Regions from separate parts of the Sphaerimonospora cavernae genome, predicted to be linked through region 3. Evidence: riboswitches for the same ligand, from Rfam matches in the RefSeq annotation. Region 3 holds a riboswitch; each other region holds the start of a gene.
What was found. Region 3 has a riboswitch for cyclic di-AMP ahead of ACFHYQ_RS23595 (coiled-coil domain-containing protein). Riboswitches for the same ligand answer to the same signal wherever they lie in the genome.

Region 1 (10,313 bases), on a different contig from region 3:
GAAATGGGCGAAAATCGGGTGACCGGCGCCGCGCTGTCCGACGGCACCCGCGTCGACGCCGACGTCGTGGTGGAGGCCGTGGGATCGGTGGCCAACACCGAGTGGCTGGACGGCAACGGCCTCGACCTGTCCGACGGCGTGCTGTGCGACGGCGCGCTGCGCGTCGAGGGGCGGCACGGCGTCGTCGCGGTCGGCGACATCGCCCGCTTCCCCAACCCGCGTTATGACGGCGTGCCCCGCCGGGTCGAGCACTGGAGCATCCCGACCGACACGGCCAAGCACGCGGCGCTCACGCTGCTCGCCGACCTCGGTCTGGGGGAGGGGATCGCGACGCCCTTCGCCCCGCTGCCGACGTTCTGGAGCGACCAGTACGAGCTGCGCCTGCAGTCGTTCGGGGCGCCCGCGCTGGGCGAGTCGGACATCCGGGTGCTGGAGGGTGACCTCGGCGGCGAGGTCGTGGTCGGCTACCACCGCGACGGCGAACTGGTCGGCGTGGTCCTGATCGGCATGCCGTCCGCCGTCGCCCGCTACCGCGCCGCCCTGCTGAACCGCACCCCCCTGGCCGCCTGAGCCGTACCCGACCTGTGAGGAGACCGTGGTGGACACGCTGTGCAACGTGATCGCCGGAGAGCGCCGGGACGCCGGCGAGTGGATGGAACTGGTCGACCCCTCGACCGAGAAGGTGTACGGCAGGGCGCCCCGCTCAGACGAGCGGGCCGTGGCCCGGGCGGTCGAGGCGGCCGGCGAGGCCGCGCGGACCTGGCGGCGAACCACCCCGGCCGAGCGTCAGCGGCTGCTCCTCGAGCTGGCCGATCTGATGGCGGCGAACCGGGAGGCGCTGGCCGAGGCCGAGGTGCGGGCCACCGGCAAGCCGCGCGGCACGGCGATGCGGGTCGACACGGGCGGGGCCATCGACGCGATCCGCTACTTCGCGGGCGCGGCGCGGGTGCTGGAGGGGCTCGGTGCCGCCGAGTACGCCGAGGGGCACACCTCGTTCGTACGGCGCGAGCCGATCGGCGTCGTCGCCCAGGTGACGCCGTGGAACTACCCGCTGATGATGGCCGCGTGGAAGATCGGACCGGCGCTGGCGGCGGGCAACGCGCTGGTGCTCAAGCCGTCCGACACCACGCCCGGCTCGACCGTGCTGCTGGGCGAGCTGTGCGCCCGGGTCCTCCCGCCCGGCGTGGTCAACGTCGTGTGCGGTGACCGCGACACCGGCCGCGCGCTGGTGGGACATCCGGGTGTGGAGATGGTGGCCCTCACCGGCTCGACCCGCGCCGGGGCCGAGGTGATGGCGGCCGCCGCTCCCGACCTCAAGGACGTCCACCTGGAGCTGGGCGGCAAGGCCCCCGCGGTGGTCTTCGGCGACGTGGACCCCGCCGCCACCGGGCGCGCCATCGCCGAGGCGGCGTTCTTCAACACCGGGCAGGACTGCACCGCCGTCACCCGGGTGCTCGTCGAGGAGCGGGCGTACGACGACGTCGTCACGGCGCTGGCCGAGGCGGCGCGGGCGCTGCGCGTCGGCGGGCCCGACGAGGAGGGCGTCTTCCTCGGTCCGTCGAACAACGCGGCCCAGGCCGAGCGGGTCGGCGGCTTCCTCGAACGGTTGCCCGGGCACGCCCGCGTGGTCACCGGCGGCTCCCGGCTCGACCGTCCCGGTTACTTCTTCGCACCGGCCGTGGTCGCGGACGTGCGGCAGGACGACGAGATCGTGCAGCAGGAGGTCTTCGGCCCGGTCGTGACCGTACAGCCGTTCGCGAGCGAGGAGGAGGCCGTCGAGCTGGCCAACGGGGTCGACTACGCGCTCGCCTCCAGCGTGTGGACCAGGGACACCGGCCGTGCGATGCGGCTGTCCGCCGCACTCGACTTCGGCGCGGTCTGGGTCAACTGCCACCAGGTGATCATCCCGGAGATGCCGCACGGCGGCTTCAAGCACTCGGGCACCGGCAAGGACCTGTCCCGCTACGGCCTGGACGCCTACACCCGGATCAAGCACGTGATGATCAGCCACACCTGACGTCGCCACGGTCGTTCTCACCGCTGACAGCCGGAGCACGAGGGACCGTGCTCCGGCTGCCGGCAGGGCGTGACTCCGTGGTCAGTGGCGGCGTGGTCAGCGGTGCCTGGTCAGTGGCGGCGTCAGCGGCGGCCGAGGGCGCGCAGCTGCTCGGGGCTCAGCGCGGAGACGTTCTTGTCGATGGGATATTCCGTGTACTGGTGAATGGCCCAGCTCTTCCAGTCGGCGGGCGGTGTGACCTTGCCCGGGGCCTTGCTGTAGTGCGCCACCCACAGCGGATATTCGGCCAGGCCGCGCCCGTAGGTGTTGGCGAAGTTCCAGCCGCTGTACAACATCGGGGTGACGCCGGTCTTGGCCTTCACATGGGCCAGCCAGGTCTTGGCCCAGGCGTTGACGTGGCTGACCGACATGCCGTCCGTGGCCTCCAGGTCCAGCACGAGCAGGTCACCGGGCTTGCTGGGCTGCTGGTTCACCATGGAGAGGAAGTGCTCGGCTTCGGCGACGGGGTCGTTGCTGGGGTGGCCGAAATGGTAGGCGCCCCGCACGATGCCCTTCTTGTCCAATTCGTCCCAGTATCGGGCGAAGGTGGAGTCGCGGAAGGTCAGGCCCTCGGTGGCCTTGATGATGCCGAACTTCGCCGGACTGGCGGCCCAGTTGTGGTTCGGCTCGTGGTTGGAGATGTCTTCGCCGTAGATCAGCGTGATGTTCTCGTCGCCGGGGGCGAGCTGCGTGGCCTGCGCCGGCCCGGCCAGGAAGACACTGAGTGCGGCGGTCGGCACGACCATCGCCAGACTGACGGCAGGCGAACGGAAGCGCTTGCCGGAGAGGCTCACCCGGTACTTGGGCGAGGCCGGCGAAGAGGGGGTGACTGCGGTGAACCGGTGTTCCAGCATGAAGGGATTGACTCCTTGCTTCCATGCCGCCTACCGGGACAGCTGACGGGTTCGGGCGGAAGCGCCCTACGGCGCGCTTGGGGGGACGCGCTCCGATTCACCCGAGGGGTGGTCCCCGGCTCCGCGAGGCGCGGAGTCGGCGGCCGTGCACCTTCTGACGGGACGGCTCCCGCCAGGGGACGCGCGGATCCTGGCAACGAACGGACAACGCAACCGGGGATGGTGTCACCGTTGCGTATGCCGTTGGCGACAAAAGGTACACGGACCACCATTAAGGTGCAAATAGGACAAAACTCCGGATCGGAGTCTTACGGAGGGACGCGGTCGGCTGGTCACCCCTCCGCGGAGAGGGGCGCGTCCGTGTGCGGGACTGCCCGTCAGGACGGGGTGATGCCCTCGCGGGCCGCCCACAGGGCCGCCTGGGTGCGGGAGGACAGTCCCAGTTTCGCCAGGATGTTGCTGACATGGGTGCGGGCCGTGCGTTCACTGACCGACAGCGCGGTCGCGATCTGGCGGTTGGACCGGCCGTCGGCGATGAGGGCCAGCACTTCTCGTTCTCGTGGTGTCAGGCTTGCCGTGGCTGTCACGGGAGCCCGCATCGCAGCGGCCAGTTGCCGGGCGGCGGCCGGATCGAGGTGCACCTCGCCGCGGACCGCGGCACGCAGGGCCCGCCCCACCTCGTCCGCCTCGGCGTCCTTGAGTAGATAGCCGGTGGCCCCGGCTTCCAGGGCGGCCCGGACCTTCTTCTCCTCCACGAAGCTGGTCACCGCGATGACCTCGACGGCGGGAAACCGGGCCTTGAGCTCTCGGGTCGCCGCTATGCCGTCCATGACGGGCATCATCAGGTCCATCAGGACGACGTCGGGAAGTTCGTCCGAATGGTCGAGAACCGCCAGGCGGTCGAGCGCTTCCTTCCCCGTTCCCGCCTCGCCGACCACCTCGATGTCGTCGAGCATCTCCAGGAAGGCCCGCATGCCCGTACGGACGACGCGGTGGTCGTCGACCAGAAAGACCTTGATCGTGCTGTCCGCGGTGCTCACCGGCTGGTCGCCTCCGTGTGTTTCGTGATCGGCGCGGTGACCGTGACGCTGGTTCCGGCGCCGGGTGTGCTCGTGATGTGGAGGCCGGCACCTATGCGTGTCGCGCGCTCCCGCATCGTTCCGAGTCCCATGTGTCCCGGAAAAGCGGCATCGGGGGCGAAGCCGCGACCGTCGTCCCTGACCGAGACCGTCAGGCTCGACCCGGTCCGGGTGATCGTCACGGTGGTCCGCTGGGCATCGGCGTGCTTGACGGTGTTGTGCAGCGCCTCGAGGACGATCCGATAGAGGTGTTCCTCGACCGCTTCGTCCAGCGCGGGACGCTCGCCCGTCTCGTCGACGACATCGATGAGCAGGCCTTCGCGGCCTGCGATGGCGGCGGCCTGCTTGCGTACCGCGGAGACCAGGCCCTCCTCGGCCAAGGCTCCGGGGCGCAGTTCGAAGATGAGGGCGCGCATCTCCGCCAGCGCTCCCTGCGTCAGCTCCCGCAGTTGGCTCACCGCGCGTCCCAGCGACGCGTTCCCGCCGAGACCCTGCTTGTCCATCGCCAGCTCGGCGGCACGGGCGTGCAGCGTCATCGAGAACAGTGCCTGGGAGACCGAGTCATGGAGATCGCGGGCCAGCCGCTGCCGCTCCACCAGGGCGGCGTTCTGCCGGACTTCGGCGAGCAAGGTGGCGTTCTCGATCGCCACGGCGATCTGATCCGCGAACGCCACGAGAAATTCGAGCTCCTCATCCGCCGGCTCGTCATCGGGGAGGTAGTAGACGTGCAGCGCACCGAACATCTGGCCCATGGTGCCGAGGGGAACGGCCACGAGGATGTCCCACTCGACATGGGGCAGGAACCGGTGGATCGGCTCGGCCCGGGGCCGCGCCAGGGTCCGCGCCGGGGCATCGCGGATCACCTCCACGCGCTGCTCATGAAGGGCGGTTATGGCAGGGGAGTCGACGCCGAGGTCCCAGGCCGCTCGCAAACCCTCCTCATAGCCGTCGGGCAGCCCGTCGGTGGCGAGGAACCGTAGCCGGCCGCTGTCACGTTCCATAATGTGGACCGCGGCGGCCACACCGCCACTCGCCTCCACCACCGTCGCCATGGCGGTCCGCAGTGTCGTCTCCAGCGGCTGGTCCACGACCATGTCGCTCGCGACCCGGGACAGCGCGGCCACCCGCCGCCGCAGGAGACCCATGGTCGCCTCGATCGCCGCGCGGTGCTGCTCCTGCTGGGCGCGTAGCCGTTCCTCGATGCGCGCGCGTTGGATCGCGGCTCCCAGGGTGTCCGCGGCCGCCCGGAGCGCCGCCACGTCATTGGGCAACCACTCCCGTTCGGCCACGCATTCGTCGAACCCGATGAAGCCCCACCAATGGTCTTCGACATGGATGGGCACGAGTGCGATCGACTTGATGTCCTCGGCCTCCAACTCGGGACGCTCCGGCGCGGGGAAGTCGCGGACGTGGCCGGCCATCACCTCCCGGTGCTCCAGCAGCCCGACCCACCGTCCCCAGCCGACGTCGACGTAGTTGAACCCCCTGAGCATGGGGTGGTCGATCTGCGGGGTGATCCCCGCGGCGACCCACTCGGACCGGTGGCCAGTGCACTGGCCGCCGCGAGCGTCGAGGTAGTTCTCGAAGATGTACACCCGGCTCACTCCGGCCGCCGTCCCGAGCCGCTCCAGGACTTCGCCGATGTTCGTCTCCCACGGTTCGGCACTGGCGAGGAACCGGTCGGCGGCGAAGAGCACGGCGGCCAGGATGGCGTCCGGGCCGGGCGCCCGGTCGGCGCGGACGTTCTCTCGCGCAGCTGCCATGTCGGCCCTCCCGCCTTGCCTGGCCAGTTAAGGCACCCCCGGCGGGAGTGTTGCAGCCGTGATCGTACTCCATGTCAACGTTCAGGGCTATTGCCCTTCCATAGTTTGAGATGTCCGAAAATGCGGCGGCCGTCCCGCCGGGCTGAGACTTTTGACGTAGTGGACCCGTGGCGATCGGCTGAGCCGGGTGGCGTCGGTACGCCGATCCGGCGAAGGGACCACCCCCGAGATCATCGAGGTAAGCGGCCGGCCCGGCCGTGACCACGAGACTCGGAGGCGCCCGCCATGAAGGTGAACCCGGCTGTTCGACATGACCGCCACCATGCCGTGGCCGGTGCCCTGCCATGGACCGCGCCGAACTGGGTGGAGCGGCGGCCGCTTGCGGCGACGCTCGCGATCATAGTCGGCGTCTTCGGACTGGTCGGCGCATCCGCCGGCGTTCTCACCTGGCTTACCCCGGGGATGGGCGAGACGGCGCGTCGCGAGATCGCCACCCTCGTGCTCGCGGCGGCCACCCTCGTCCTGTTGTCTCGCTGGTCGGCGTGGCGAGCCGTCGGCATCACCCGTCTGCCACGGCCACGCCACCTGACCCTCATGGCGCTGCCCGTGGCGCTCGCCGCATGGCCGCTGGGCTTCGGCATCGAAGGGGGTGCGTTGGCGTTGGCCGCGGCACTGGTCGCTGAACTCCCGAACTCCTTCGCGGAGGAGGCCCTGATGCGAGGCGTGGTCGTCAGGGCGTTCGCGCATCGCAAGCGGTGGCTTGCCGCTCTCGTCTCAGGCATCGGCTTCGGCGCGGTGCACCTGGTTGTTCTGGTCTGGGGAGCCTCGCTGTCAGACGTCGTGCCGCTGATCGTCGTCTCCGGCCTGTTCGGAATCGGCTACGCCTGCATCCGCATGGTCACGCACAGCTTGTGGGCGCCGATCGCCCTGCACATGCTGTTCAACGTCAGCCAGAACGTCGGCCGCGGACTGGAGACCCTTGGCGAGGGACCCTCCACCCTGATTCTGCTTGTGGGCGCCGTAGCTTTCCCGATCTACGGGCTGGTTCTTCTGCGTCGCGCGCCGCGGAACTGACACCTGGTGATTGGAGAGATCATGGTCGCGGTGCAGCAGTCGAGCACCGGTTCGATCGGTCTGCCGGTGATCGGTGGCACGGTCATCGTCACGATCGGGGCGGGCCTGCTCGTCGCGACGTGGTTCGGCCGGGGCGCGGCACTCGTCGCCGCCGGCACGATCGTGTCGCTCGTTCTGGTCGCGGGATCGACGATGAACGGCATTCCTAGGAAGGTCGGCAGCTTCGTCTGGCACCCCGTCGGCGCGGTCCAGATCCGGGACTACGCGGTGAGCGTGGGTGCGGGCCGGCTCGACCTGACCGACCTCGCTCTCGGGCCCGGCGCCCGGGTCAGGTTCAACGCGTCGGTGTCGGTCGGGCAGCTCACGGTGATCGTGCCGGCGACCGCGCGGGTGGAGGTGCACGGGTACGCCCGGCTGGGCGAGGTGAAGATCGACCACAGGGTCGAGGACGGTACGGGCGTCCGATTCGACCGGGTGCTCGAGCCCGAGGTGACCGGCATGTGCGACGCGCCCACCATCGAGCTCCACGCGCGGGCCGGGATCGGCGACGTGGAGGTGCGCGCTGTCCCCTGCTCACGCCGCAGTGTGGTCCGATCATGAGTAGGCCTGCCGCTTGGGCAGGCGCTCCGGTCAGGTCCGGCTGTACAAGGTCGCCAAATCGATCAGCTGAACGTCGTGTGCCGCGTCTGCCGCTGTGCGCGCCTTGTCGTTGAAACCGGTGCCGCTGAAGCAGACCAGGCGGGTGTGGCTGGTGTCGTAGCGGCCCGCCTGGGTGATGAGGTCGCGGATGTGACGAAGCCGTTCCTATCTTCTGCAGCTATGGTTCGGCCTGCGCCGAACATTTCTCTGGCTATGGTCGATGGGTCTCGTCGGCCGTCCGGGCGATCCGCTCTGGATATGACGGAATCGAGCGGAAGTGACGTATACCGAGGACGGCACCGGCGTGCCAATGGGGAGAAGACCGATGACCCTGGACCCCACCGACCAGCGGCGCCGCGCGGAGGTGTTCGCCTCGCTGCACGAAGGCCCGGCATTCGTGATCCCGAACCCGTGGGACGCCGGCACTACGCGGCTGTTCACCCGGCTGGGATTCCCCGCCCTGGCCACCACCAGCGGCGGCCTCGCCCTCGTCTTCGGCCGGACGGACGGCACCGGCCAGGTCACCCGCGAGGACACCCTGGCCAACATCGCCGCGATCGCCTCGGCCACACACCTGCCAGTCGCGGCTGACCTGGAGAGCGGCTTCGGACCCGCCCCCAGGGACGTGGCCGACACGATCCGCCTCGCAGCCGAGGCCGGCGCCGTGGGCGGCTCTATCGAAGACGCCACCGGAGATCCGTCCCGGCCCATCGCCGAGCTGGACGAGGCGGTGCGCCGGATGGAGGCGGCGGTGGAGGCTGCCCGGGCGCTGCCGTTCCGCTTCACGCTCACCGCCCGCGCGGAGAACTTCCTGTACGGACGACCCGACCTGGACGACACGATCGCCCGACTGAAGGCGTACGACGCGGTCGGCGCGGACGTGCTGTACGCCCCGGGCCTGCCGGACCTCGACGCGGTCAGGGCCGTCTGCGCGGCGGTCGGCCGGCCGGTCAACGTGCTCGCCGGCAGCTCGCCCGGGGTGACCGTGGCCGAGCTCGTCGCCGCCGGTGCCCGGCGCATCAGCCTTGGGTCCGCACTGGCGCGGGTCGCGCTCAGCGCCACTCTCGCCGCGGGGCGGGAGCTCGCGGAGCACGGCACGTTCGGTTTCTCCCGCGGGGTGCTCAGCTACGCCGAGGCGAACGCGCTGTGGACGGACGAACCACGGCGGACGGAGGGCAGCGTATGACCGACGAGTTGGAGCTTTGGGCTGTCGGAAAATCGGTGGACAGTCCGTACGGTCAGTGGCGATCGTTGGCGGCATGCGTCAGGAGGAGATCTGGGACGTCGACGCCGCTCGGCGTTATGACACGCCGGGCACCGGCATGTTCGCGCCTGATGTCCTGGGGCCGGCCGTGGACCGCCTCGCCGAGTTCGCGGGCGACGGGCGAGCTCTCGAGTTCGCCATCGGGACCGGCCGTGTGGCCGTCCCGCTCGCCGAACGAGGGGTGAGTGTCACCGGCATCGAGCTGTCACCGCCGATGATCGACCGACTGCGAACGAAGGCGGACGAAGCGACAATCCCAGTGATCGTCGGGAACATGGCGACCGCCGCCGCCCCGGGGAAGTACGCGCTCGTCTTCCTCGTCTACAACACGATCGCCAACCTGCTCACCCAGGCCGAGCAGATCGCCTGCTTCCGCAACGCGGCTCGCCATCTCACCCCGGGCGGCCGGTTCGTGATCGAGCTCTGGGTGCCCGAGCTGCGTAAGCTTCCGCCGGGCCAGCAGGCCACGGTCTGGTCTTCGGAGCCCGGCTACATCGGTCTGGACACCTACGACGTGCTGCGCCAACAGGTTGTGTCGCACCATTTCACGTTCGACGGGAGCGGCCAGGCCCGGCTGTTCCGCACTCCGCACCGCTACATCTGGCCGTCCGAACTCGACCTCATGGCCCAGTTGGCCGGGTTCGAGCTGGAGAGCAGGCACGCGGACTGGACCGGCGCCGAGTTCACCGCCGAGTCGCGTTCCCACGTATCCGTCTACCGGAATGCGGGCCAGTGCTCCGGCGTTCACGCCGGGGGTGAAGGCCCGCGCGGGAGTGCCCTCTGGGGCGTGAGCGTGCCTGAACGGTAAACAGCTTGTGGCAGCCCAACCACGTACGGTAGGTTTTCCGTGCTCGGTGATAATAACCAAACCACCGAGCGTGCTCGGAACGCCGCAGGAACTGCGGTGTCAGCGCGTGGAGCCTTCGCCGTTAGGGGGGCTGTGAAGCGCGAACCCCCGCACCTCGGTGACGGGAAGAATCTCCAGCATTTATGCTGGAGAGGAGTTCAACGCATCCCCACAGATCAGAGCCGCTAGCGGTCGCGGCGGCGCGCCACCATCTGGCCGACGAGCACGACGACGACGGTCATGACGAACATCAGCGTCCCGATGACGTTGACCTGGGGCGGCACGCCGCGACGGGCGGAACCCCACACGAACATGGGGCCGCGTCCGCCCTGCTCCCGCCCGGCAGGTCAGGGGCATGGTGTCGTAAGCGGCGTCACCTTGACGGTCTCCCCGTCGAGACGAATGAGAACTATCGTGGCCAGCATGGAAAATCCCCCTTCACGCAGGGACTCCCAGATGTCGCACCTGCGCGCCTCGGACAGCAACAGGGAGCAGGCCGCCGCCCTGCTGGGCGAAGCCCTGAGCACCGGACAGCTGAGCCACGAGGAGTACTCCGAGCGCCTGGACAACCTCTACCAGGCCAAGACCGTGGGGGAGCTCGAGGTCCTCACCCATGACCTGCAGGTCGACCGGCCCCGTCCGGCAGCGAGCCCGGTTTCCTACGCGCCGGGTGCGAGTTCCGCGCCCGAGAACATCGTCGCCATCTTCGGCGGGGCCGATCGCAGGGGCCGCTGGCG
Region 2 (10,313 bases), on a different contig from region 3:
GGCCATCCGCCCGCGGGCCGCCGTCTCGGCCATCACCCGCTCCCAGTAGCCGGCGACCTCCTCGGCCGCCGCGGGCGCCGGCAGGTCGCACACCCTGCGAATGCGCGCCAGCGGCATCCCCAGCCGCCGCAACCAGGCGATCAATCGGGCCTGCTCCAGCTGTCCCGGATCGTAGTACCGGTATCCGGACTCCCCGTCCACCGCCGCGGGCCGCAGCAACCCGAGTTCGTCGTACAGCCGCAGCGCCTTCGGCGACAGCCGTGCGGCGCGGGCGAACGCCCCGATCGTCAACAGCTCACCCACCGCTCCTCCTCGTCTCGGCCCCCGTGGCCGACGCCGACGATCCTGCGGCTTCACCCAGGGTGAAGGTCAACCCCGGCGTCGCCGACATCGGCCGCGATTGACCGCACGATGGAAGATGAGGGGTCTCGTCCGGCCGTCTCATCATGAAAGGCGTCCCCGCCTCAGGAGCGCCGATGAGAACTGCACACCGGACCTGCCCCATCTGCGATGCCGTCTGCGGTCTGCGGCTCACCCTCAATGACGCCGGACGAGTCCTGTCGGTGAAGGGTGATCCGGACGACCCCTTCTCCAAGGGTTACACCTGCCCGAAGGGGGCGAGCCTGGGTCGGCTCGATGAGGACCCCGACCGCCTGCGGGCCCCGATGATCCGCGAGGGATCACAGTGGCGAGAGGCATCCTGGGATGAGGCCTTTCAGGTGGTCGCCCGAGGGCTGCACGACGTCATCGAGACGCACGGCCGCCAAGCCGTCGCCGCGTTCTTCGGTAATCCGACATTCCACACCATGGGCGGCATCCTGTATCGAGGGGCCCTCGCGCAGGCTCTCGGCACTCGCAACGTCTTCTCCGCCAGCACGGTGGACCAGATGCCCAAGCACGTCGCCTGCGGATTCATGCTCGGCGACCCGCTGGCCATCTCGGTGCCGGACCTGGACCGCACCGACTACCTGCTGGTGCTCGGCGCCAACCCGGCGGTGTCCCATGGCTCGCTGTGCGCCGCTCCCGACTTCCCTGGCCGGTTGAAGGCGCTGCGGCAGCGGGGCGGCAAACTCGTCGTCGTCGACCCCCGCCGCACCCGGACAGCCGCCATGGCCGACGAGCACCTGTTCGTCAGGCCGGGCACCGACGCCTATCTGCTGTTCGGCATCGTCCATACGCTGCTGTCGGAGAACCTCACCTTGATCGACCTGGAGGTGAACGGGCTGGAGGAGCTGCGGCTCTTGGCAGCCGAGTTCCCTCCCGAGCGCGTGAGCGGGATCTGCGGGGTGCCTGCGCAGGACATCGCCCGACTCGCCCGTGAGCTCGCCGCGGCACCCGCCGCCGCCGTCTACACCCGCGTCGGCACCTGCACCGCCGAGTTCGGCACGGCCGTGCAGTGGCTGGTCGACGTGATCAACGTGCTGACGGGCAACTTCGACCGGCCCGGCGGCGTCATGTTCGCCAAGCCCGCGACACTCGAACTCGGCCGCACCCGCCAACCGTTCGTCACCGGCCGCTGGCACAGCCGGGTCAGGGGTCTTCCGGAGGTGATGGGCGAACTGCCGGTCGCCACGCTGGCCGACGAGATCGAGACTCCAGGGGAGGGGCAGGTCCGGGCACTGGTCATGGTGGCGGGCAACCCGGTGCTGTCGGCGCCGAACGGTCCCCGCCTCGACCACGCCTTCCAGGACCTGGAGTTCATGGTCTGTGTGGATCCGTACCTGAACGAGACGACTCGGCATGCCCATGTCATCCTGCCGCCGCCGCACATCCTGCAGATGCCGCACTACGACTTCCTGCTGCTGACCGTCACCGTCCGCGACTACGCCAGGTTCTCACCGCAGATCCTGCCGCTCGAGCCCGGCCGCCCGTCGGAGGGCGAGATCATGGCACGGCTCACCCTCATCGCCTCCGGGCAGGGCGCGGACGCCGATCCGGCGATGCTCGACGAGGTGATCCTCGGGGAGCTGCTGGGCAACGCCGTGAAGACGCCCGGTTCGCCGGTCGAAGGCAGGGACGCGGCGGAGCTGCGGGCCGCCCTGCGGGGCGACAGCGGGGTCGAGCTCATGCTGGACGCCATGCTCAAGCTCGGCCCCTACGGCCTGTCGCTGGCAGACCTGCTGGCCGAGCCGCATGGGATCGACCTCGGCGCCCTGCGGCCACGGCTGGGTGAGCTGCTGTGCACCGCTTCGGGCCGTGTGGAGCTGGCCCCGCCCGAACTGGCGCACGACGTCGCCCGGCTGCACGAGCGCGCGGCCGAGCCACCTGCCGAGTTCCTGCTGATCGGACGGCGTCAGCTGCGTTCCAACAACAGCTGGCTGCATAACGTGGGGCCGCTCGTCGGGGGCAGCAACAGCTGCACGCTGCACGTCAACCCCGCGGACGTGGCCCGGCTCGGCCTGGGCGAGCAGGCCGTGATCCGCTCGGCGGCCGGTGAGCTGACCGTGCCGGTGGAGCCTGCCGAGTCGGTCATGCCGGGTGTGGTGAGCCTGCCGCACGGCTGGGGGCACGGGAAGGGCCGGCAGCTGGTCGCGAACAAGCATGCCGGGGTCAACGCCAACGCCTTGACGGATGAGACGGTGGTTGACGTCCTGTCCGGAAACGCCGTATTCAACGGGGTTCCCGTCACGATTCACCCCCGCTGACCACTCGGTGCCGCGCCGCGTACCTGGCCGCAAGCGGTCCGCTCCGTTCCCCGCGACAAGGACCGAGACCGGTCAGGGGATCTCGTTCGAGGCTTCCACAGAGTCGTGCGCGACCGTACAGGCGACCGGCTGGGTGGTCCCGATGGTGCGGCGGCGCAGCAACCGTGCCAGCGGCTCGGCGCCGCGGGCCAGCAGCGGCCCGGCGACCGCGAGGATGAGCACGTAGGCGGCGGCCAGCGGCCCGAGCTTGCCGCCGATGCCGCCGCTGACGGCCAGGCCCGCGATGACGATGTTGAACTCTCCCCGTGAGATGAGGGCGGCCCCGGCGCGCAGCCGGCCGCTCGGCCCGACCCCGGCCCGGCGGGCCGCCCACCATCCGGTGGCGACCTTGGTCGCCACCCCGATCACGGCGAGCAGCGCGGCGATCCCGAGGACCGGCGGCAACTGGCGCGGGTCGGTCTGCAGGCCGAAGAACACGAAGAACACCGCGGCGAACAGGTCACGCAGCGGCTCCAGCACCCGCCTGGCGTTGTGGGCCAGGGGGCCGGACAGGGCGATGCCGACCAGGAACGCCCCCACGGCGGCCGACACCTGCAACTGCTGGGCGACTCCGGCGACCAGCAGGGTCAGCCCGAGCACTTTCAGCAGGAGCACCTCTTCGTTGGGGCTGGAGGCGAACCGCCCTACCAGGGTGCCGTGCCGTAGCGCGATGAACAGGATGACGGTGATCGTGCCGCCCGCGACGGCGAGGCTCATCGCGCCGGCGGCCAGACCGGCCCCGGCCAGCAGCGTGGTGAGGATCGGCAGGTAGGCGGCCATGGCGAGGTCCTCGAACACCAGCACCGACAGCACCGCCGGGGTCTCCCGGTTGCCCAGCCAGCCCAGGTCCCCGACCACTTTGGCGGTGATGCCGGAGGAGGTGACGTAGGTGATGCCGCCGAGGGCGACGGCCGCGACCGGCCCCCATCCCAGCACGAGCGCCGTGATCACGCCGGGGGCGGCGTTCAGCACCAGGTCGAGCAGACCCACCGGGGCCGAGGTGCGCAGCGTTCCCACCAGTTCGTCGGCCGTGTATTCCAGGCCCAGGGTGAACAGCAGCAGGATCACGCCGACCTCGGCGCCCAGTGAGACGAATTCCTCGCTGGTGGTCAGGGGGAGGATGCCGCCGATCCCGAAGGCCAGACCGGCCAGCAGGTACAGCGGGATCGCCGAGATGGAGAATCGGAAAGCCACGGCCCCGAGCAGGCCGAGGGCCAAAATGATCGCACCGAGTTCGATTAGTTGGATGGCACCATGCACGGGCGTCATCCGTTGCGGAAGATGTCGGCCACCGCCGCGGTTCCCTCCCCGGTGCCCACGACGACGACGACGTCGCCCGGGGCGAACACGAGATCGGGACGCGGGCTGGCGATCACCTGGCCGTCACGCACCACGGCGACGATCGACGCCCCGGTCCTGGTCCGTACCCTGCTGTCGCCGAGCGCTCGCCCGTCGTACGGCGACCCCGCCGATATGGGGATCTTCTCGGTCACCAGCCCTTCCACCTGGCGATGCAGCTCGTTGAGGCGCTCGACGACGCGGCCGGTGCCCAGCAGCTCGGCCAGCGTGCTGGCCTCATCGGCGGTGAGCAGCACCGTGACCACACAGGTGTCGGGGTCTTCCTTATCGTAGATCACCAGGTCGCGGCGGCCGGTGTGATGTGAGATCACTCCTACCTGCCGGCCTCGTTCGGTGGTGAGCACATGCTGCAGCCCGATCCCCGGCAGTCCCGTCCGCGTGAGATCCACGTCTCCTCCTGACCTTTTCCTTTTCCTGGTGCCGCGGACTCCGGCGGCCCTACGTGGGTATTCCTACCGCCACAGCATTACAGAACATGACAGACCGGGCGAACCGCGTCGGGTAGGGCGGAGAACGGCCGGACCCCGACCCGGAGCAGCGATCGCTGCTCCGGGTCGGGGTCCGGCCGGCGCCGGGGTTTGGCGCGGGGTTCGGTACGCGTCAGGGGCCGGCGTCAAGCGACCGCGTCACGGCGCGGTGTACAGCGGGTAGCCGTACCCCGTCACGTAGCCCGTGGAGCGGGTGCGCTCCTCGACGGCGCCGCCGTCACCGGTGTTGCCCTCGATGGTCTCGATGGTGCCGTCACCGTTGTCGCGGACGACGAAGCCGACGTGGTCGATGCCGTCGATGTCGCTGCCGCCGCTCCAGTCGAAGAAGACCACGGCGCCGGGCTTGGGCGTGTGGCCCCACCGGCCGTGCTCGGCGAACCACGTCGCGTGCTCGACGGTGTAGGCGTCCGACCCCATGACGGGGGTGATGCCGAGCTGCTCGCCCACCCAGGAGACGAACATGTCGCACCAGGGGGCGTTGGCGTAGCCGTCCAGGGTGCCGCCGTCACGGGCCAGGGTCTCCTGGGCGCGCGGAGTGGACATGTACCAGTCGTGGAACTTGGTCCCGCCGCCGTCGCTGTTCTCGGTGATTCCCACCTGGCCGGCGGCCAGCTTCAGCACGTCCTTCGGGCCGACCTTGGGCAGCGTGCGGGCGATCTGAGCCAGAGAGTCGGGGTTGCCCCCGGCGTTGCCGTGGCCGCCGGCCTGCGCGATGTGGCCCGTGACCGCGGTGGCGTGAGCGGGGGCGGCGTGGGTAGTGGTGGCCAGCGCGGCCTGCGGCCCGGCGACCACGGCGGACACGAGGGCGGTGGTCGCGGCGCCGGTGATGAGGGCAGCACGAACACAGGACTTGAGGGCGTGCATGCGGGGTCTACTCCCTTGCTTCCATGCCGCCTACCGGGTTAGCTGACGGGTTCGGGCTGGAAGTCGCCCTACGGCACGGCACAGCGCACCGATTCACCCCAGGAGAGGTGGGTCCCCGGCTCCGCGTGGACGCGGACTCGGCGGCCGGGCGGCATCCCCGGAGGGGACGCCGCGTCGGTCAGAGATGGGACGCAGTTGACCTAAGAAACGGACATATGCGTCCTTAGCTGCCTAAAAGGTAATAGATACCACGCCGCCGGTCAAGTAAAGACAAGGGGGGGTTTACTGGACATGACGGTGGGAACCCCGGGGCGGCGCAAGCACAGCCGCTGCCGTCCCCACCGACACACCTTCATCTCGACGGCTCACCGCCGGGCCCTCACCGCCAACCCTGGGGGTCCACACCGCCCGGCACTGGGGCCCCCGGATCGTACGGCTCTCGGGTGAACACGAACGTGTTGAGGTCCAGGTGCACGCCGCCGTCGCCGGAGCGGACCACCCGCAGGGTCTCGCCGGCGTAGTAGCCGTCCAGCCCGAGCCAGGTGCCGTCGTCCCGGGCGGCGAACCGCGACGCCCGGCCCTGGCCGCTGACCGGCGTGAGCGACAACCCCCGCCGCGGCAGCACCCGCAGCACGTACGGCGTCGGCCCCCAATACCACGGCCCGGTCAGTGCCAGCAGGTCGTCGTCGACCTCGGTGGGCACCCACTCGGCCGGCAGCGGCGGCTCGTGCTCGGCGAGGATGTCCAGCAGATCGGTGTCGAGCGGCCCGCGCATCCCCGAGGTGGCATTGGCCAGCCACAGCACGCCGACACCGTCGGCGGGATCGGCCCACACCGTGGCCAGGAAACCGGGCATCGACCCGGTGTGGCCGGCCAGCCGCCGCGGGCCGCGCGGACCGGTGTGCCGGGCGAGCTGGAAGCCCAGGCCGTACCCCCGGCTCCAGGAGTCGCCGTCCTCCACGATGGCCGGCTCACGCATCTCCGCGAGCGTGTCCGGACGCAGCACCTCCGCGGTGTCACCGCAGATGAAGGCCGCCCAGCGCGCCAGGTCGGCCGCCGGCGACCACATCTGCCCGGCCGGGGCCATCGCGCCGTGGTCGTTTTCCGGCTCCGGCAGCAGCACATCGGCCCACGGGTGCACGGCGTACCCGCTCGCGTGCGGGGATCGCGGGCGCGCGGTGGTGTCGCGCATGCCGAGCGGCTGGAGGATCTCCTCGCACACGACCTGCTCCCACGGCGCCGACCGCTTGCGCGCCACCAGCTCGCCCAGCAGCCCGAACCCCACATTGGAGTAGTGGTAGCGCCGCCCCGGGCGATGCCGGGCCGACTCCGGCCCCATCGCCCCGATCATCTCGGCCGCCGCCACCCCCGGCGTGCGCTCCCACCACTGACCGGGCGGCTCGGCCGTCAGCCCGCTGGTGTGCGACAGCAACTGGGCGATCGTCGCCTCACCCACGGGCGTGCCCGGCACGTGCTTGTCCAACGGATCGAGCAGGTCCAGCCGCCCCTCGTCGCGCAGTCGCATCACCATGACCGCCACCATCGTCTTGGTGATCGACCCGATCCGGTACTGCGTGTCCCGGTCCGGCCGCTGCCCGCCGACCCGCCCCCGGGCCCCGAACCAGGCGATCTGCCCGCCCCGGACCACCGCCGCCACCAGCGAGGGCACCCGCGACTGCGCCTGCTCGACCGCCAGCCTGCGCAGCATCGCGCGAGCCGTACCCTCCAGAACCATCCCGCCGACCTCCCCAGTCACGACAGCATCGTCGATCGCACCAGGCTAGCGCCCCGGCGGCGCCGGATCCGGTGCAGAGCACGGGGGCAGGCCGTACGCGGCGCGACCCCGTCTGGGAGACAATGCCAGCCATGACCAATCCTCCCGGCGCGGCAGCGGACAGGCCGCCGGGCACCGTGCTGGAGGCGGTGCTCGAACGGATCACCTATGCCAACGAGGAGACCGGCTACACGATCGCCCGGGTCGCCGCCGAACGCTCGGGCAGCGAGCTGCTCACCGTCGTCGGACCGCTGCTGGGCGCACAGGTCGGCGAGTCGCTGCGGCTCACCGGCCGGTGGGGATCCCACCCCCGGTACGGCAGGCAGTTCGAGGTGTGGTCCTACACCACGGTCCTGCCCGCGACCGTCCAGGGCATCCGGCGCTACCTCGGCTCCGGACTGATCAAGGGCATCGGCCCGAAGATGGCCGAGCGGATCGTCGACCACTTCGGCACCGACACCCTCCGAGTGATCGAGGAGGAGCCCGAGCGGCTGGTCGAGGTCCCCGGGCTCGGCCCGAAACGCACCCGAATGATCGCCGCCGCCTGGGAGGAACAGAAGATCATCAAAGAGGTGATGATCTTCCTGCAGGGCGTCGGCGTGTCCACCTCGATCGCCGTGCGGATCTTCAAGCAGTACGGCGAAGCCTCCATCGGCGTGGTACGCAAAGAGCCCTACCGCCTCGCCGACGACGTGTGGGGCATCGGGTTCAAGACCGCCGACACCATCGCCCAGGCGGTCGGCATCCCCCATGACAGCCCCGAGCGGGTCAAGGCCGGGCTGCGCTACACGCTGTCGGAGGCCGCCGACGACGGCCACTGCTACCTGCCGGCGCCCAACCTCGTCGCCGACGCCGTCAAGATCCTCGAGGTGCCCGCCGAGCTGACCGCCGCCTGCCTGGAGGAACTGGCCGCCGAGGAGGGCGTCATCCGCGAGGACGTCCCGGCGGGGGAGAGCGGGGACAGCACCGTCCCGGCGATCTACCTCGTGCCGTTCCACCGCGCCGAGCTTTCCCTGGCCGGCACGCTGCGGGGCCTGCTGGCCTCCGGCCGCGACCGGCTGAAGGCCTTCGACGGGGTCGACTGGCCCACCGCCTTCGAGTGGCTGCGCGGCAGGACCGGCGCCGACCTCGCGCCCGAGCAGGCCCAGGCCGTACGGCTCGCGCTGACCGAGAAGGTCGCCGTCCTGACCGGCGGCCCCGGCTGCGGCAAGAGCTTCACCGTCCGCTCGATCGTCACACTCGCCCGGGCGAAACGCGCCAAGGTCATCCTCGCCGCGCCCACCGGACGGGCGGCCAAGCGGCTGTCGGAGCTGACCGGCCACGAGGCCACCACCGTGCACCGGCTGCTGCAGCTGCGCCCGGGCGGGGACGCCTCCTATGACCGCGACAACCCCCTGGACGCCGACCTGGTCGTGGTCGACGAGGCGTCCATGCTGGACCTGCTGCTGGCCAACAAGCTCGCCAAAGCCGTACCACCCGGCGCCCACCTGCTGTTCGTCGGCGACGTCGACCAGCTCCCGTCGGTCGGCGCCGGGGAGGTGCTGCGCGACCTGCTGGCCGCGCCCGACATCCCCCGCGTACGGTTGACGCAGATCTTCCGCCAGGCACAGGAGTCCGGCGTGGTCGTCAACGCCCACCGGGTCAACACCGGGCAGCAGCCCCTGGTCCGGGAGTTCGCCGACTTCTTCCTGTTCCCCTGCGAGGAACCGGAGGAGATCGCCGCGCTGACCGTCGACGTGGTGGCCCGGCGCATCCCGGCCAAATTCGGGATCAACCCCCGGCGCGACGTCCAGGTTCTCGCGCCCATGCACCGCGGCGCCGCAGGCGCCGGCGCGCTGAACACCGCACTGCAGGAGGCGCTGACGCCGGCCCGCGAGGGCATGCCCGAACGCCGCTACGGCGGGCGCGTCTTCCGGGTGGGCGACAAGGTCACCCAGCTGCGCAACAACTACGACAAGGGCGCGGCCGGGGTGTTCAACGGCACGGTCGGCGTCGTCACCGACATCACCCCCGAGGAGAGCAGGCTGACCGTCCGCACCGACGAGGACGAGGACGTCGACTACTCCTTCGACGAACTCGACGAGCTCGCCCACGCCTACGCGGTCAGCATCCACCGCTCCCAGGGCAGCGAGTACCCCGCCGTGGTGATCCCCCTGGCGACCAGCGCGTGGACCATGCTGCAGCGCAACCTGCTCTACACCGCGATCACCCGGGCCAAGAAACTCGTGGTCATCGTGGGGTCACGCCGCGCGCTGGGTCAGGCCGTGCGCACCAGGGGCGCCGGCCGCCGCCACACCGGCCTGACCCACCGCCTCCGCGGTCAGTAGGCCGACAGGTAGGTCACGAAGGACGGGTGGTCGAGCCGGCCGGTGCCCTTGTAGCACACCACATTGCGGACGATCGCGTCCCCGCCGCCCGTGCCCCACGGTGCCTGCAGGTTGCAGTATTCGGGGCCGGGGCCGTACGCGGTCACCTGCACGTCGTCGGGAAGCACACCCACCTTGAGGAAGCGCACCATGCGCAGGCCCGCACCCGCGGTCTGGACGATGTTGACCGCCCCCTGGGAGTTGTAGCTCACCGCCGGCGGAGCCGGGACGTACGGGCCGGGGCTGGCGGGCTGGTTGTCGAAGGTGTAGGCGAAGTTCTTCGGCGGGATCGCCGCCCCGGTGACCGCGCGCTCCCGGTGGTAGGTGAGGGTCCACCCGGTCTTCAGCGGCTTGTCGACCTTGTCATGGCAGCGCACCACGATCTGCTGCACACTGGGGTTCGACCCCCACTTGGCCACCTTGCACCGGGCGGGCTGCTGCGGATCGACGGCCGTGACCTGGATATTGCCCGCGGGGCCGGAGGAGCCGAGGCCGGGCAGATCGACCAACCACTCCCCGGGGCCGGTCGGCGTGACCGAGTTGGGCGCCCCGGCGGAGTTGTGCTGGCTCACGATGCCGCCGCCGTTCCAGTACACGTAGCCGAACGCCTGCGGCGGCGGCAGCTTCCCCGAGCTTTCGGAGAAGACGATGGCGAACCGCGCCCAGACCGGACCTCCGCCGTACTTGTAGCACTGCACCGCCACCATCTCGTCAGGGCCGGACTGCCCCCACTTCTGGACCTGGCACCACTCGGGGGCCGGGGAGATCGCGGTCACGT
Region 3 (10,313 bases):
GTTGCCCGGCGACCGGATCACCTCGGTGGCGGGAAAGCCGGTCGCGTCGTGGGAGGACGCCACCCGCTTCATCCGGGCGCACGGCGCCGGCGCCGCGACCATCGGCATCGACCGGGCGGGCAGGGGCATGACCCTCACAGTCGACCTGATCTCCCAAGACATGCCGTTGCTCGACGATCCCGGCAAGGTGGAGAAGAACGTGGGCTTCCTCGGCGTGTCGCCCACGCTGGTGGTCGAGCGGCAGGGGCCCGGATACGTGCTCGGTCAGATGTGGGACATGACCGAACGCACCGCGGTCGCGATGCTCAACATTCCGAAGAAAATGGTCGGCGTCTGGCAGGCGGCGTTCTCCGGTGAGAAGCGCGATCCCAACGGACCGATCGGCATCGTCGGCGCGGGCCGCATCGGCGGCGAGATCGCCGCTTCGGACATCCCCGTCGAGAGTAAGATCAATATCTTCATCACCCTGCTCGGCGGGCTCAACCTCGCGGTCGGCATGTTCAACCTGATCCCGCTGCTTCCGCTGGACGGCGGCCACATCGCGGGCGGTCTGTGGGAGGGTCTCAAGCGCGGCATCGCGCGGATCCGGCGACGGCCGATGCCCGCGTACGTGGACGTCGCCAAGGCGCTGCCGCTGACGTACGTGATGGCCGTGCTGCTCGTCGTCATGGGCGGCCTGCTGATCTACGCCGATCTGGTCAACCCCGTCCGCATCTCCGGCTGACCGCCGATGGACGTCCCGGTGGACTGGGACGAGATCGGGCAGATCGTCACCGAAGCCTTCCGCCACGTGGCGCCGAAGAGTCTCGCCACGCGGGTACCGGCCCCTGAGGAGCGATCAGTGCCCTGTCAGGGTGCCTGCCCTTCCGGGCCGGCGCCGGGTCGGCGCAGCCACCGCAGAGCTGCGTCGGCGCAGTCCTCGGGGCTGCTGTTGAAGGCGATGGCTGCGTCGGGCGCGTGCTGCCGGACCAGGTTGACCACCTTCTCGAAGAATTCGAGCAACGGCTCGTGCTTGCGGATGCCGCCCCCGATCACCACGCAGACGTAGTCTCCGTGGGTCAGCGCCTCCACGATCATCCCTTCGGGGCTCTCGTCGAGTGCCACCAGACACCAGTCGGCCTCGATACCATGATCGTCGAACCGCGCCTGACCGCGTGCCATCGCCGCCTGGATCGGCTCCGGGTCCCAGCCCTGGATCTTGGCGGGATCGAGACCGATCACCAGTACTCGTGCCACTGCCACACGTCATCCTTCGCGCAGAACGTTTCCACAGTTCGTGGTCCTTAGTACATCGATATGTGCACGTGGTCGTAGTGGTTCGCGGTGATCCCGCCGCGGTCGGCCATCGTGCGCCAGCCCGGCCAGCCGAGATTGTAGATCTGCTGCCGCCAGATCACATATTTCACCCCCAGTTTCGCGCCGTTCTTGATCGCCCAGGCGGCGACGGTGTCGCCGAGAGCCTTCATCTCCGGCGTCGGCATCGAGCCGCCCGAGCTCATCATGAAGTCGCAGGCGCGGCCGAGGGGATGCTCACCGCTCGACTCCGAGCGGTAGCAGCCGACCGGGAAACGCAGGTCAAAGCTCTCGACCACCTCCGTGCGCATCAGCAGGGTGCGAGGAGTGATGTTGTCGGCGCCGGTGGGCAGCTCCGGAGCCCAGGATCCACCCGGCCGTCTGCCGGGGGCGACCGGGACCAACTTGTCGAGCTTGTCCTTGATCTCGTCAATCAGCTTCTCGGCCTGCTCGCGCTGATCGGCCACGGCGGAGGCCTGCGACTTGAGCCGGTCGGTCAGATCCTTCGCCGCCTCCGCGGCACGCTGACGTTCCGTGCGCGCCTCGTCGAAGCGGCTCAGCCTGAGTGACTGCTCCTGCTGCATCTGGTAAACGAGCGCCGAGGTCGTCAGGTCGGGGACCGGCATCGGGCCGCTCATCTGGTACTGCCGTGAGGCGAAGTCTTCGACAGATCGCTTCATGGCGTCGTAGTCCGCTTCGGCCCGGGTGAGCCGGTCGCGCGCGGCCTGCTCCGCCGTACGTGCCTTCGCGAGCTCGACCCGTTTGGCGTTGTAGTCGGCGATCAGCCGGTCGACCTTCTTCTCCAGGCCGGCGAGCTGCTTCTTGAGGCCGCTCCTGCTGGGTTTTGGATCGGCCTGGCCCGCCGTGGCCGTACCGAACACGAGCGCGGTGGCCGCGAGCACACCGGCTGCCAGAGGTAACACGCGGGGCAGTGCCCACTCCTCTCCATATGCCTGCCGAGTTAGCTGACGGGTTCGGGCTGGAGACGCCCGGGCACTGCGTTGAACACGAACGTCGTGCCTTCACCCCACGTTCCATGGGTCCTCGGCTCCCGAGTGAGGCACTCAGGATTAGGCGCATCGGCTGAGTCAGACGATGCGATGGATAATAGTGGTACGGAAACGCCGGATGCCACCCCGAGTCGCAATCATTCAGAGATCAGACCGTGATCTCGGCTTGGCGCAGCATCTGGGCCGCCACCTCGTAGGGGGAGGGGATCTCCGATCCAGGGTGGGCGGGGCACAGGGGACACTCTTCTGCGGAGGGGAGATGGGTGCGGGTCTGGCGGTGTCCGTCGACCGCCACCCACTCGTCCAGCAGCGGGTCTTGACGCGCTCTCCGGCATGAATGCCGAAGATTCAGCCTGTGCCGCACATGCGACACTTCTGCGGCTTCCTGCTTCATCGACCTGTGCCACCAAGGTGGTCTTACCGGGTCTCCACAGGCTTTCGAACCTTGCGGCTCCGTTCTCGCCCGTCCGGCGGTACCTGACGCGATGACGCTACCAGACGCCGATCCGCCTCGGCGGCGCTGTGGTCCACGTCGTCCCGCCGATCGTAGTAGATGAGCTCACGGCCGTCGGCGAGATGGGTGATCGTGCGCTTCACGTTGTCGTTCACACATGCCGTTCATGTCGTCGGTCACGTCGTCGCCCGTGCTGTCACCTGCCGGGTCACGAGCGACGTCGGGTATCGCCTGTGCCGTCTGTGCCGCCTGTGTCGCCTGTGTCGCCGTTCACTGCGCCGGTTTCCGGTGCCCGAGCTCGCCGTCCCCGGCCGGATCGGCGAGGATCAACTTGCCGATGTGCTCGGACAGCTCGGCCCGCGCTTCATCGGGCAGTCCCGTGTCGCTGACGACGACATGAGCCTGATCGAGGCGGGCGATGGTGCTGATGCCGACAGTGCCCCACTTGGTGTGATCGGCCAGCACGACGAGCTGCCGCGCGGCGGCGACCAACTCCCGGTCTGTCTCGGCTTCGAGGAGGTTCGGGGTCGTGAAGCCGGCCCGGGGGTTCATTCCGTGGATGCCCAGCATGAGCGTGTCGACGTTCAGGGACCGGATGGCCGTGATCGCCACGGGCCCGACGAGCGCGTCCGACGGCGTGCGCACCCCGCCGACCAGCACCACGGTCTGATCGCTCCGTCCCGACCGGTGGAAAACGTCAGCGACCTGCACGGAGTTCGTGATGACGGTCAGCTCGGGCACCTCGACCAGATGGTGGGCGAGGGCCCATGTCGTGGTGCCGGCCGACAGCGCCACGGCGCCGCCGGGCTGGACGAGCCGGGCCGCGCGCCGGGCGATGGCCTCCTTCTCCGTCTGCTGGCGCATCGATTTGGCGGCGAAACCGGGCTCCTCGGTGGATCCGGCTCCGGCGGCGGTGGCCCCGCCGTGAACCTTCTCGATCAGTCCGCGGTTCGCCAGGACCTCCAGGTCGCGTCGGATGGTCATGTCCGAGACCCCGAGGTCGCGTACGAGTTCCGCGACGCGCGCACCGCCCGTCCTCCGGACTCGCTCCAGGATCGCCTGCCGCCGTTGCTGGGCCAGCATCCATCGCTCCTATCAACGGGTTCCAACAAATTATGCCAGATAGCAGCAGCAGGAATGTTGATTCATGGTGACGAGGATGCATGGATCGGCTCTTCCCCCTTGTACGGCATCGCCGGGCGGGGGACAGTGAGGAAAAGCCGGACGAGAAAGGCGGGCCCTCATGGCGAAGCGCGCACGCAGGTCCAAGGCACGCAAGAAGAAGAAGGCCAACCACGGTAAGCGCCCGACCGGCCGCTAGAGCACGGGGACTCAGGGTCGTCAGGGGAGGTTCTGCTCCACCCAGACGATTTTTCCGTACGGCGTCGGCCGGGTGCCCCAGCGGTAGGCGAACCGCTTGATGAGCTGGAGGCCCCGGCCGGTGTCCTCATCGGGCGCGGGCATACGCGGGGCAGGGGTGGTCGCCGAGCCGTCGACGACCTCGCATACCAGCGTCCGGCCGCGGAGCAGCCGTAGCTCGATCGGCGGCCAGCCGTGCTTGAGCGCGTTGGTGACCAACTCGCTCACTATCAACTGAGTGCTGTCCGCCATCCCGCCGAGCCCCCAGGCGGCCAGGGTGTCGCGGACGAAACGGCGGGCGTGCGCCACGAACCTCGGGTCGGCGGGCAGCGGGCAGGAGGCGATCTCGTCCGGGTCGAGGTCTCGCACCCGGGCCACCAGCAGCGCGATGTCGTCGCGCTCGTGGCTGGACCGCTGGCCGCTGATCGTCACGTCGCACATGTCCTCTAGATCGTCGACGGCGCCGGCGAGTAGACGGCGCAGCGTCATGATGCCCGCGTCGAGGTCCCGTTCACGGCTCTCCACCAGGCCGTCGGTGTAGAGGGCCAGCACACTGCCAGCCGGAAGGGTCAGCTCCCGCGTCTCGAGCGGGTCGGTGCCGATGCCGAGCGGGAGCCCCGAGGGCAGATCGATGATCTCGGTCGAGCGATCCGGGTGCAGCAGCACGGGCGGCACATGACCCGCTCTGGACAGCGCGCACCCGCGGGTCACCGGGTCGTAGACGGCGTAGATGCACGTGGCGATCTGTGTGGGATCGAGGTCCTGGCTCATCAGGTTGAGTCGGAAGAGCACCTCGTCAGGCGGCAGGTCCAGGCTCGCCAGCGTGCGCGCGGCCGTACGGAGCTGCCCCATGGTGGCGGCGGCCCGGGTGCCGTGGCCCATCACATCGCCCACAACCAGCGCGGACCGGCATCCCGGCAGGGGGATCACGTCGTACCAGTCGCCGCCGACGCCCATGAGGTCACTGGCCGGCAGATAGCGCGAGGCGATGTCCATGCCCAGCGGTTGCGGCAGCTCGGCGGGAAGCAGGCTGCTCTGCAGGGTCAGGGCGGTCCGGTGCTCGCGGGAATAGAGCCGGGCATTGTCGATGCACACGGCGGTCCGCGCCGCGAGCTCCTCGGCTACAGCGACATCCGTCTCCTCGAACGGCCGGCCGCCCGGCCGTCTACTGAAGACCGCGCAGCCGAGAACCCGCCCTCGCGCGCGCAGGGGCACGGTGAGGAAGGAGGAGTCGGTGAGGAGCTCCACGATCGCGTCCTCACGGTCTACGCCGGCGCCGATCACCCGGGCGCTCTCCTTGTCGAGGACGGGGTACATCAGCGGCTTACCGCTGACCATGCTCTGCGTGTGCGGCAGCATCGCGGAGAAGACCGTCACCTCGCCGACGGGGAAGGCGTTGAGCCACGGCTGCGGGTCCTCCATCGCCACGGCCACCGCGACCCGGCGGACGAGTGAGCTGCCGTCGATCTGGCGGGAGGGAAGCTCCCCGTCGATCAACAACCGATCCTGGACCAGGACGGCCGCCGTGTCGGCGAAGCGCGGGACCGCCACGTCGGCGAGTTCCCTGCTCGTCTCCGCCAGGTCCAGGGTGGTGCCGATCCGATGGCTCGCCTCGTTGAGAAAGGCCAGCCGCTCGTGCGCTGCCGCGGCGCTGCCGCGGCGCCACTCCGCCCGGTCTCGGGGGGCGGGGTCCTTGATGACGCAGTTCCGGTCCAAATCGGCTACTCCGGAGAGGGACGGTGGGATGCCTGAGAATCGTATGAATCACTACCGTGCATTTCAGCTACTTGCGATGAATGATCCATATCGGTTCATCTCGGTATGGTCACACCGCGGGTAGCTGAGCGAGCGCCGTGTCGATCCGTTCCTGGGGGAGCGGCACGTCCTCCAGATGGCCGGCCAGGTGGCCCTCGTAGGCGGGCAGGTCGAAATGGCCGTGTCCGCACACCGCGGTCACGATCACCTTCGGCTCGCCCGTCTCGGCACAGCGCAGCGCCTCCGCGATCGTCTCGGCGAGAGCGTGCGTGGGCTCGGGGGCGGGCACGATGCCCTCGGTCCGGGCGAACCGCAGGCCGGCCTTGAAGCACTCGGACTGGTTCTTGGCCACCGCCTCCACCATGCCGAGTTCGTAGATGTGCGACAGCAGTGGGGCCATGCCGTGATAGCGCAGGCCGCCCGCGTGGATCGGGTCCGGCACGAACGTGTGCCCGAGCGTGTGCATCTTCAGCAGCGGCGTGAACCCCGCGCTGTCTCCGTAGTCGTACGCGTAGACGCCCCTCGTCAGTGAGGGGCAGGCGGCCGGTTCGACCGCGCGCAGCACGGGGCCCATCCGCCCGGCCAGCTTCTCTCGCAGGAACGGGAAGACCAGGCCGGCGAAGTTGGAGCCGCCACCGGCGCAGCCGATGATCAGGTCGGGTGTCTCACCCAGCATGGCGAGCTGCTCCAGTGCCTCCTCCCCGATGACGGTCTGATGCATGAGCACGTGGTTGAGCACGGAGCCGAGTGCGTACCGGGTGTCGTCGTGGCCGCCGGCGACCTCCACGGCCTCGCTGATCGCGATGCCGAGAGAGCCGGGACAGCCGGGGTCTTCGGCGAGGATCCTGCTGCCCGTCGTCGTCACCGCGGAGGGGCTCGGATGAACGGTGCCGCCATATGTCCGCATCAGCGTCCTGCGGTAGGGCTTCTGGTCGTAGGAGGCCCGTACCATCCAGATCTCACAGGCCAGGCCGTATTGGGCGCAGGCGAACGCGAGCGCCGAGCCCCACTGGCCGGCGCCGGTCTCCGTGGTCAGCCTGCGCACGCCCTGTCGGGCGTTGTAGTAGGCCTGCGGGACCGCGGTGTTGGGCTTGTGAGATCCCGAGGGGCTGCCGCCCTCGTACTTGTAGTAGATCCTGGCCGGGGTGCTCAGGCTCTTTTCGAGTCGGCGGGCGCGGATCAGAGGGGTGGGGCGCCAGAGGCGGTAGACGTCGAGGACGTCCTCCGGGATGGGGACGTGACGGTCCCGGGTCACCTCCTGCGCGATCAGGTCCGCGGGGAACAACGGCAGCAGATCGTCCGGGCCGATGGGTTGCAGGGTCGCCGGGTGGAGCGGCGGTGGGGGAGGCTTCGGAAGATCAGGAAGAATGTTGTACCAGTTTCGTGGGATTTGTGACTCGTCGAGTAGCACCCTTGTCGGCTCGTTCGCCACGTCATCCACTCCTCTCCCGTATGACTCCCGGCGCTGCCGGACGACCGATCCGGCGTGAACACCAGTCTGCGAGTACGCGCGGCTCCGCGGAAGGACGCGGGCCAGATCGGTGCGAACCCGTGCCTGGCAGGGCCGGAAACACGGTTTGTAGCCTCGGAAGGGAAGGGTCACACCGGATCCGACCGCCTGGAGGTCCCGTGCCCGCACAACTGGATCACACGATCATGCACAGCACCGACCGGTTCGCCTCGGCCCGGTTCCTCACCGCCCTGCTGGGAGCGCCCGAGCCTGAGGAGTTCGGACCGTTCGCGACCGTCCCGCTCGCCAACGGCGTGACCGTCGACTACGCGGACTCCATCGTCGATTCCGACCACATCATCATGCAGCACCTGGCGTTCCTGGTCTCGGAGGAGGAGTTCGACCAGATCCACGGGCGGATCGTCGAGCGCGACCTGCCGTACTGGGGCGGCCCGCACCACCAGGAGCCGCAGGAGATCAACCATCGGCATCATGGACGCGGGGTCTACGTGGACGATCCCGACGGTCACGCCCTCGAGTTCCTCACGCACCCGTACGTCGTGGACGAGTGAGGCCCGTCACCTGAGGCCAGCGGAGATGCCGGCCACCCGATCAGTCATGCGGAAGGCCGCTCCCGATCTCCGGCAGCGGCCTTCTGACTGGTCAGAGCAGTCGGGGCGACAGGATTTGAACCTGCGACTTCTTGCTCCCAAAGCAAGCGCGCTACCAAGCTGCGCCACGCCCCGTCTCGCCGGGTACGCGAACGCTCCGGGACTCCGGTACGCTTACGCCCTGACGACCGGATGAAGTCTAAACCAGATGGACAGCCGGCCGCGCGCGGACGTAGCTCAATGGTAGAGCCCCAGTCTTCCAAACTGGCTACGCGGGTTCGATTCCCGTCGTCCGCTCCGAACGCAAAAGGCCAGGTCATCCCGTACGGGAGGCCTGGCCTTCGTGATCGCCCGAAAACCGCCGCAATCGGTGCCGATTGTTTACCTGGACCAGGCTTATGTGGGCTGCGGAGATGTCCCGCCCCTGTGCTCGAACGTCATGAAGCCGGCGATCGGCGAAGGGCCCGAGGCCGAAGTGGTGTCAGGCGGAGCTGCGCAGAAGGGCCCACACGGCCTTGCCGCCGTGGTCGAGGGGATCCCATCCCCAGGCCTGGCTGTAGGTCTCTACGATGTAGAGACCGCGGCCGTGTTCGGAGATGAAGTCGGGTTCCTTCGGCGCGGGGATGCGGTCGCTGGGGTCGGAGACCGCCAGCAGGACATGTGGCGCGATGCGGAGCAGTACCAGTGTGATCGGGTGATCGCTCCATTCGCCGACCGGATACCGAGCGTAACGGACGGCGTTCGTCACCAGTTCGGAGACGACCAGAGACGCGTCCTCGCTCAGTTCGGGAAGGCCCCATTGTCGCAGGGTGGTGCGGGTGACCTCACGTGCCCGGCCGACGGAGTCGGCCTGGGGTCGCAGAGGACACGTGCGGGTATCGGACTCGCTGGCGGTACGGAGGAACCAACCGAATCCCGCGTCACGGGTCAACGAACCGGCGGACCCGGGCTTCTCCGACATGCTGCCCGTACCTCCCGCTGGCCCGTTCTCCATGTCTTGGTGCATATGTAACCCAATATGCACCAAGACATAATGGAACAGTCAGCACCCCCCATGCAAGCCCCAAATGCACGTGCACTCGGCGTGTGCAAATGCACAGAGTCGGCTTTCGGGGTGCGGCAGGGGTTACGTGGACGAGACCTTGTCAACCGGGCCGGAACTGGTGACACTGTGTGGGCTGGGATAGGTGCCATTGGAGCGGCTGGGATCGTGCGAGACCCCTTGCGGCACGGGTGGCATGAAGAGGGCGGAGCCGAGAGGGAGGAGTCGTGATGCAGATCCAACCTGGATCGGGCCCGACGGCTCTCCGCATTCTCCTGGGAGCCCAGCTCCGCAGGCTCAGAGAAGACAAGGGCGTCAGCCGCGACGAGGCCGGGCGGTTCATCCGCGGATCCGAATCCAAGATCAGCCGGATGGAGTTGGGCCGGGTCAGCTTCAAGGAACGTGACGTCGCCGACCTTCTCACCCTTTACGGCGTGGAGGACGAGAAGACCCGGGCCGTGGTGATGGGGCTGGTCGAGCGGGCCAACGAACCCGGCTGGTGGCACCGGTTCAGTGACGTACTCCCGGCTTGGTTCCAGACATACGTCGGGTTGGAGGAGGCGGCCACCCGCATCCGCACCTACGAGGTGCAATTCGTCCCGGGCCTGTTGCAGACCAAGGAGTACGCCCGCGCCGTCATCACGGCGGGTGCGGTCGGTGCGGTGCCCGAGGAGATCGCCAGGCGGGTCGACCTGCGCCTCGAACGGCAGCGCATTCTTGACGGCGAGGACAGCCCGTTGTTCTGGGCGGTGATCGACGAGGCGGCGCTGCGGCGGCCGATCGGTGGCGTGGACGTGATGCGCGGCCAGATCCAGCACCTGATCGATCTGATGAACCAGCCCAACGTCACGATCCAGGTCATTCCGTTCAGTTACGGGGGGCACGCCGCGGAGGGTGGGGCCTTCAGCATCCTGCGGTTCGCCGACCCGGAGCTTCCCGACATCGTTTACGTGGAGCAGCTCGCGAGCGCCCTCTACTTGGACAAACGCGAAGAACTCGATCGCTACATCGAGGTCATGGAGCGTTTGTGCGCTGTGAGCACAACCCCGGCGGAGACCGTGGACCTGCTCCAGCGAATCATCGCCGACCTGTAACAGGCCGTGGCTGTCGCTGCGAGCCGTCGGTCTGTTCTAGACTGCCCTTGGCGCTGGACACCCGCCACAGTCGAGCATGCCTAAGCGGTTGCGCCCAGGCGGCGGTGGTCTCTGTGCCTCTCACGTGGGCGCGGCGCGCGTTTACTGTGCCGCGGTTGTCGTGCACTACGCGCCTGCAATCACCAGATGCTGGATCAAGGAGACCACCCCGTGAAGACCGCTGTCGAGGAGCTCAGCCCTACCCG

Region 1: another riboswitch for cyclic di-AMP. It lies ahead of ACFHYQ_RS24055 (glycoside hydrolase family 25 protein); the one in region 3 lies ahead of ACFHYQ_RS23595 (coiled-coil domain-containing protein).
Region 2: another riboswitch for cyclic di-AMP. It lies ahead of ACFHYQ_RS28185 (CHAP domain-containing protein); the one in region 3 lies ahead of ACFHYQ_RS23595 (coiled-coil domain-containing protein).

The regions. Positions count from the first base shown of each region.
Region 1 covers NZ_JBHMQT010000055.1:5,043-15,355, reverse strand. The annotation lists gene ACFHYQ_RS24065 (NAD(P)/FAD-dependent oxidoreductase) at 1-570, shown strand, start outside; gene ACFHYQ_RS24060 (aminobutyraldehyde dehydrogenase) at 596-2,017, shown strand; gene ACFHYQ_RS24055 (glycoside hydrolase family 25 protein) at 2,140-2,910, opposite strand; cyclic di-AMP (ydaO/yuaA leader) riboswitch at 2,923-3,062, opposite strand; gene ACFHYQ_RS24050 (response regulator) at 3,288-3,950, opposite strand; gene ACFHYQ_RS24045 (sensor histidine kinase) at 3,947-5,752, opposite strand; gene ACFHYQ_RS24040 (CPBP family intramembrane glutamic endopeptidase) at 6,038-6,826, shown strand; gene ACFHYQ_RS24035 (hypothetical protein) at 6,848-7,426, shown strand; gene ACFHYQ_RS24030 (isocitrate lyase/PEP mutase family protein) at 7,791-8,651, shown strand; gene ACFHYQ_RS24025 (class I SAM-dependent methyltransferase) at 8,725-9,537, shown strand; gene ACFHYQ_RS24020 (hypothetical protein) at 9,762-9,890, opposite strand; gene ACFHYQ_RS24015 (DUF1707 SHOCT-like domain-containing protein) at 10,000-10,313, shown strand, end outside.
Region 2 covers NZ_JBHMQT010000067.1:76,640-86,952, reverse strand. The annotation lists gene ACFHYQ_RS28205 (MerR family transcriptional regulator) at 1-303, opposite strand, end outside; gene ACFHYQ_RS28200 (molybdopterin-dependent oxidoreductase) at 477-2,645, shown strand; gene ACFHYQ_RS28195 (cation:proton antiporter) at 2,718-3,953, opposite strand; gene ACFHYQ_RS28190 (cation:proton antiporter regulatory subunit) at 3,950-4,432, opposite strand; gene ACFHYQ_RS28185 (CHAP domain-containing protein) at 4,670-5,395, opposite strand; cyclic di-AMP (ydaO/yuaA leader) riboswitch at 5,409-5,548, opposite strand; gene ACFHYQ_RS28180 (serine hydrolase domain-containing protein) at 5,775-7,151, opposite strand; gene recD2 (SF1B family DNA helicase RecD2) at 7,262-9,496, shown strand; gene ACFHYQ_RS28170 (hypothetical protein) at 9,490-10,313, opposite strand, start outside.
Region 3 covers NZ_JBHMQT010000054.1:7,833-18,145, reverse strand. The annotation lists gene ACFHYQ_RS23605 (M50 family metallopeptidase) at 1-724, shown strand, start outside; gene ACFHYQ_RS23600 (hypothetical protein) at 850-1,242, opposite strand; gene ACFHYQ_RS23595 (coiled-coil domain-containing protein) at 1,284-2,216, opposite strand; cyclic di-AMP (ydaO/yuaA leader) riboswitch at 2,230-2,380, opposite strand; gene ACFHYQ_RS23590 (hypothetical protein) at 2,452-2,598, opposite strand; gene ACFHYQ_RS23585 (hypothetical protein) at 2,721-2,912, opposite strand; gene ACFHYQ_RS23580 (DeoR/GlpR family DNA-binding transcription regulator) at 3,028-3,840, opposite strand; gene ACFHYQ_RS23575 (50S ribosomal protein bL37) at 4,001-4,078, shown strand; gene ACFHYQ_RS23570 (ATP-binding SpoIIE family protein phosphatase) at 4,099-5,832, opposite strand; gene ACFHYQ_RS23565 (TrpB-like pyridoxal phosphate-dependent enzyme) at 5,942-7,303, opposite strand; gene ACFHYQ_RS23560 (VOC family protein) at 7,501-7,893, shown strand; tRNA gene ACFHYQ_RS23555 (tRNA-Pro) at 7,994-8,067, opposite strand; tRNA gene ACFHYQ_RS23550 (tRNA-Gly) at 8,159-8,229, shown strand; gene ACFHYQ_RS23545 (ATP-binding protein) at 8,414-8,893, opposite strand; gene ACFHYQ_RS23540 (Sco1979 family transcriptional regulator) at 9,202-10,068, shown strand; gene tig (trigger factor) at 10,279-10,313, shown strand, end outside.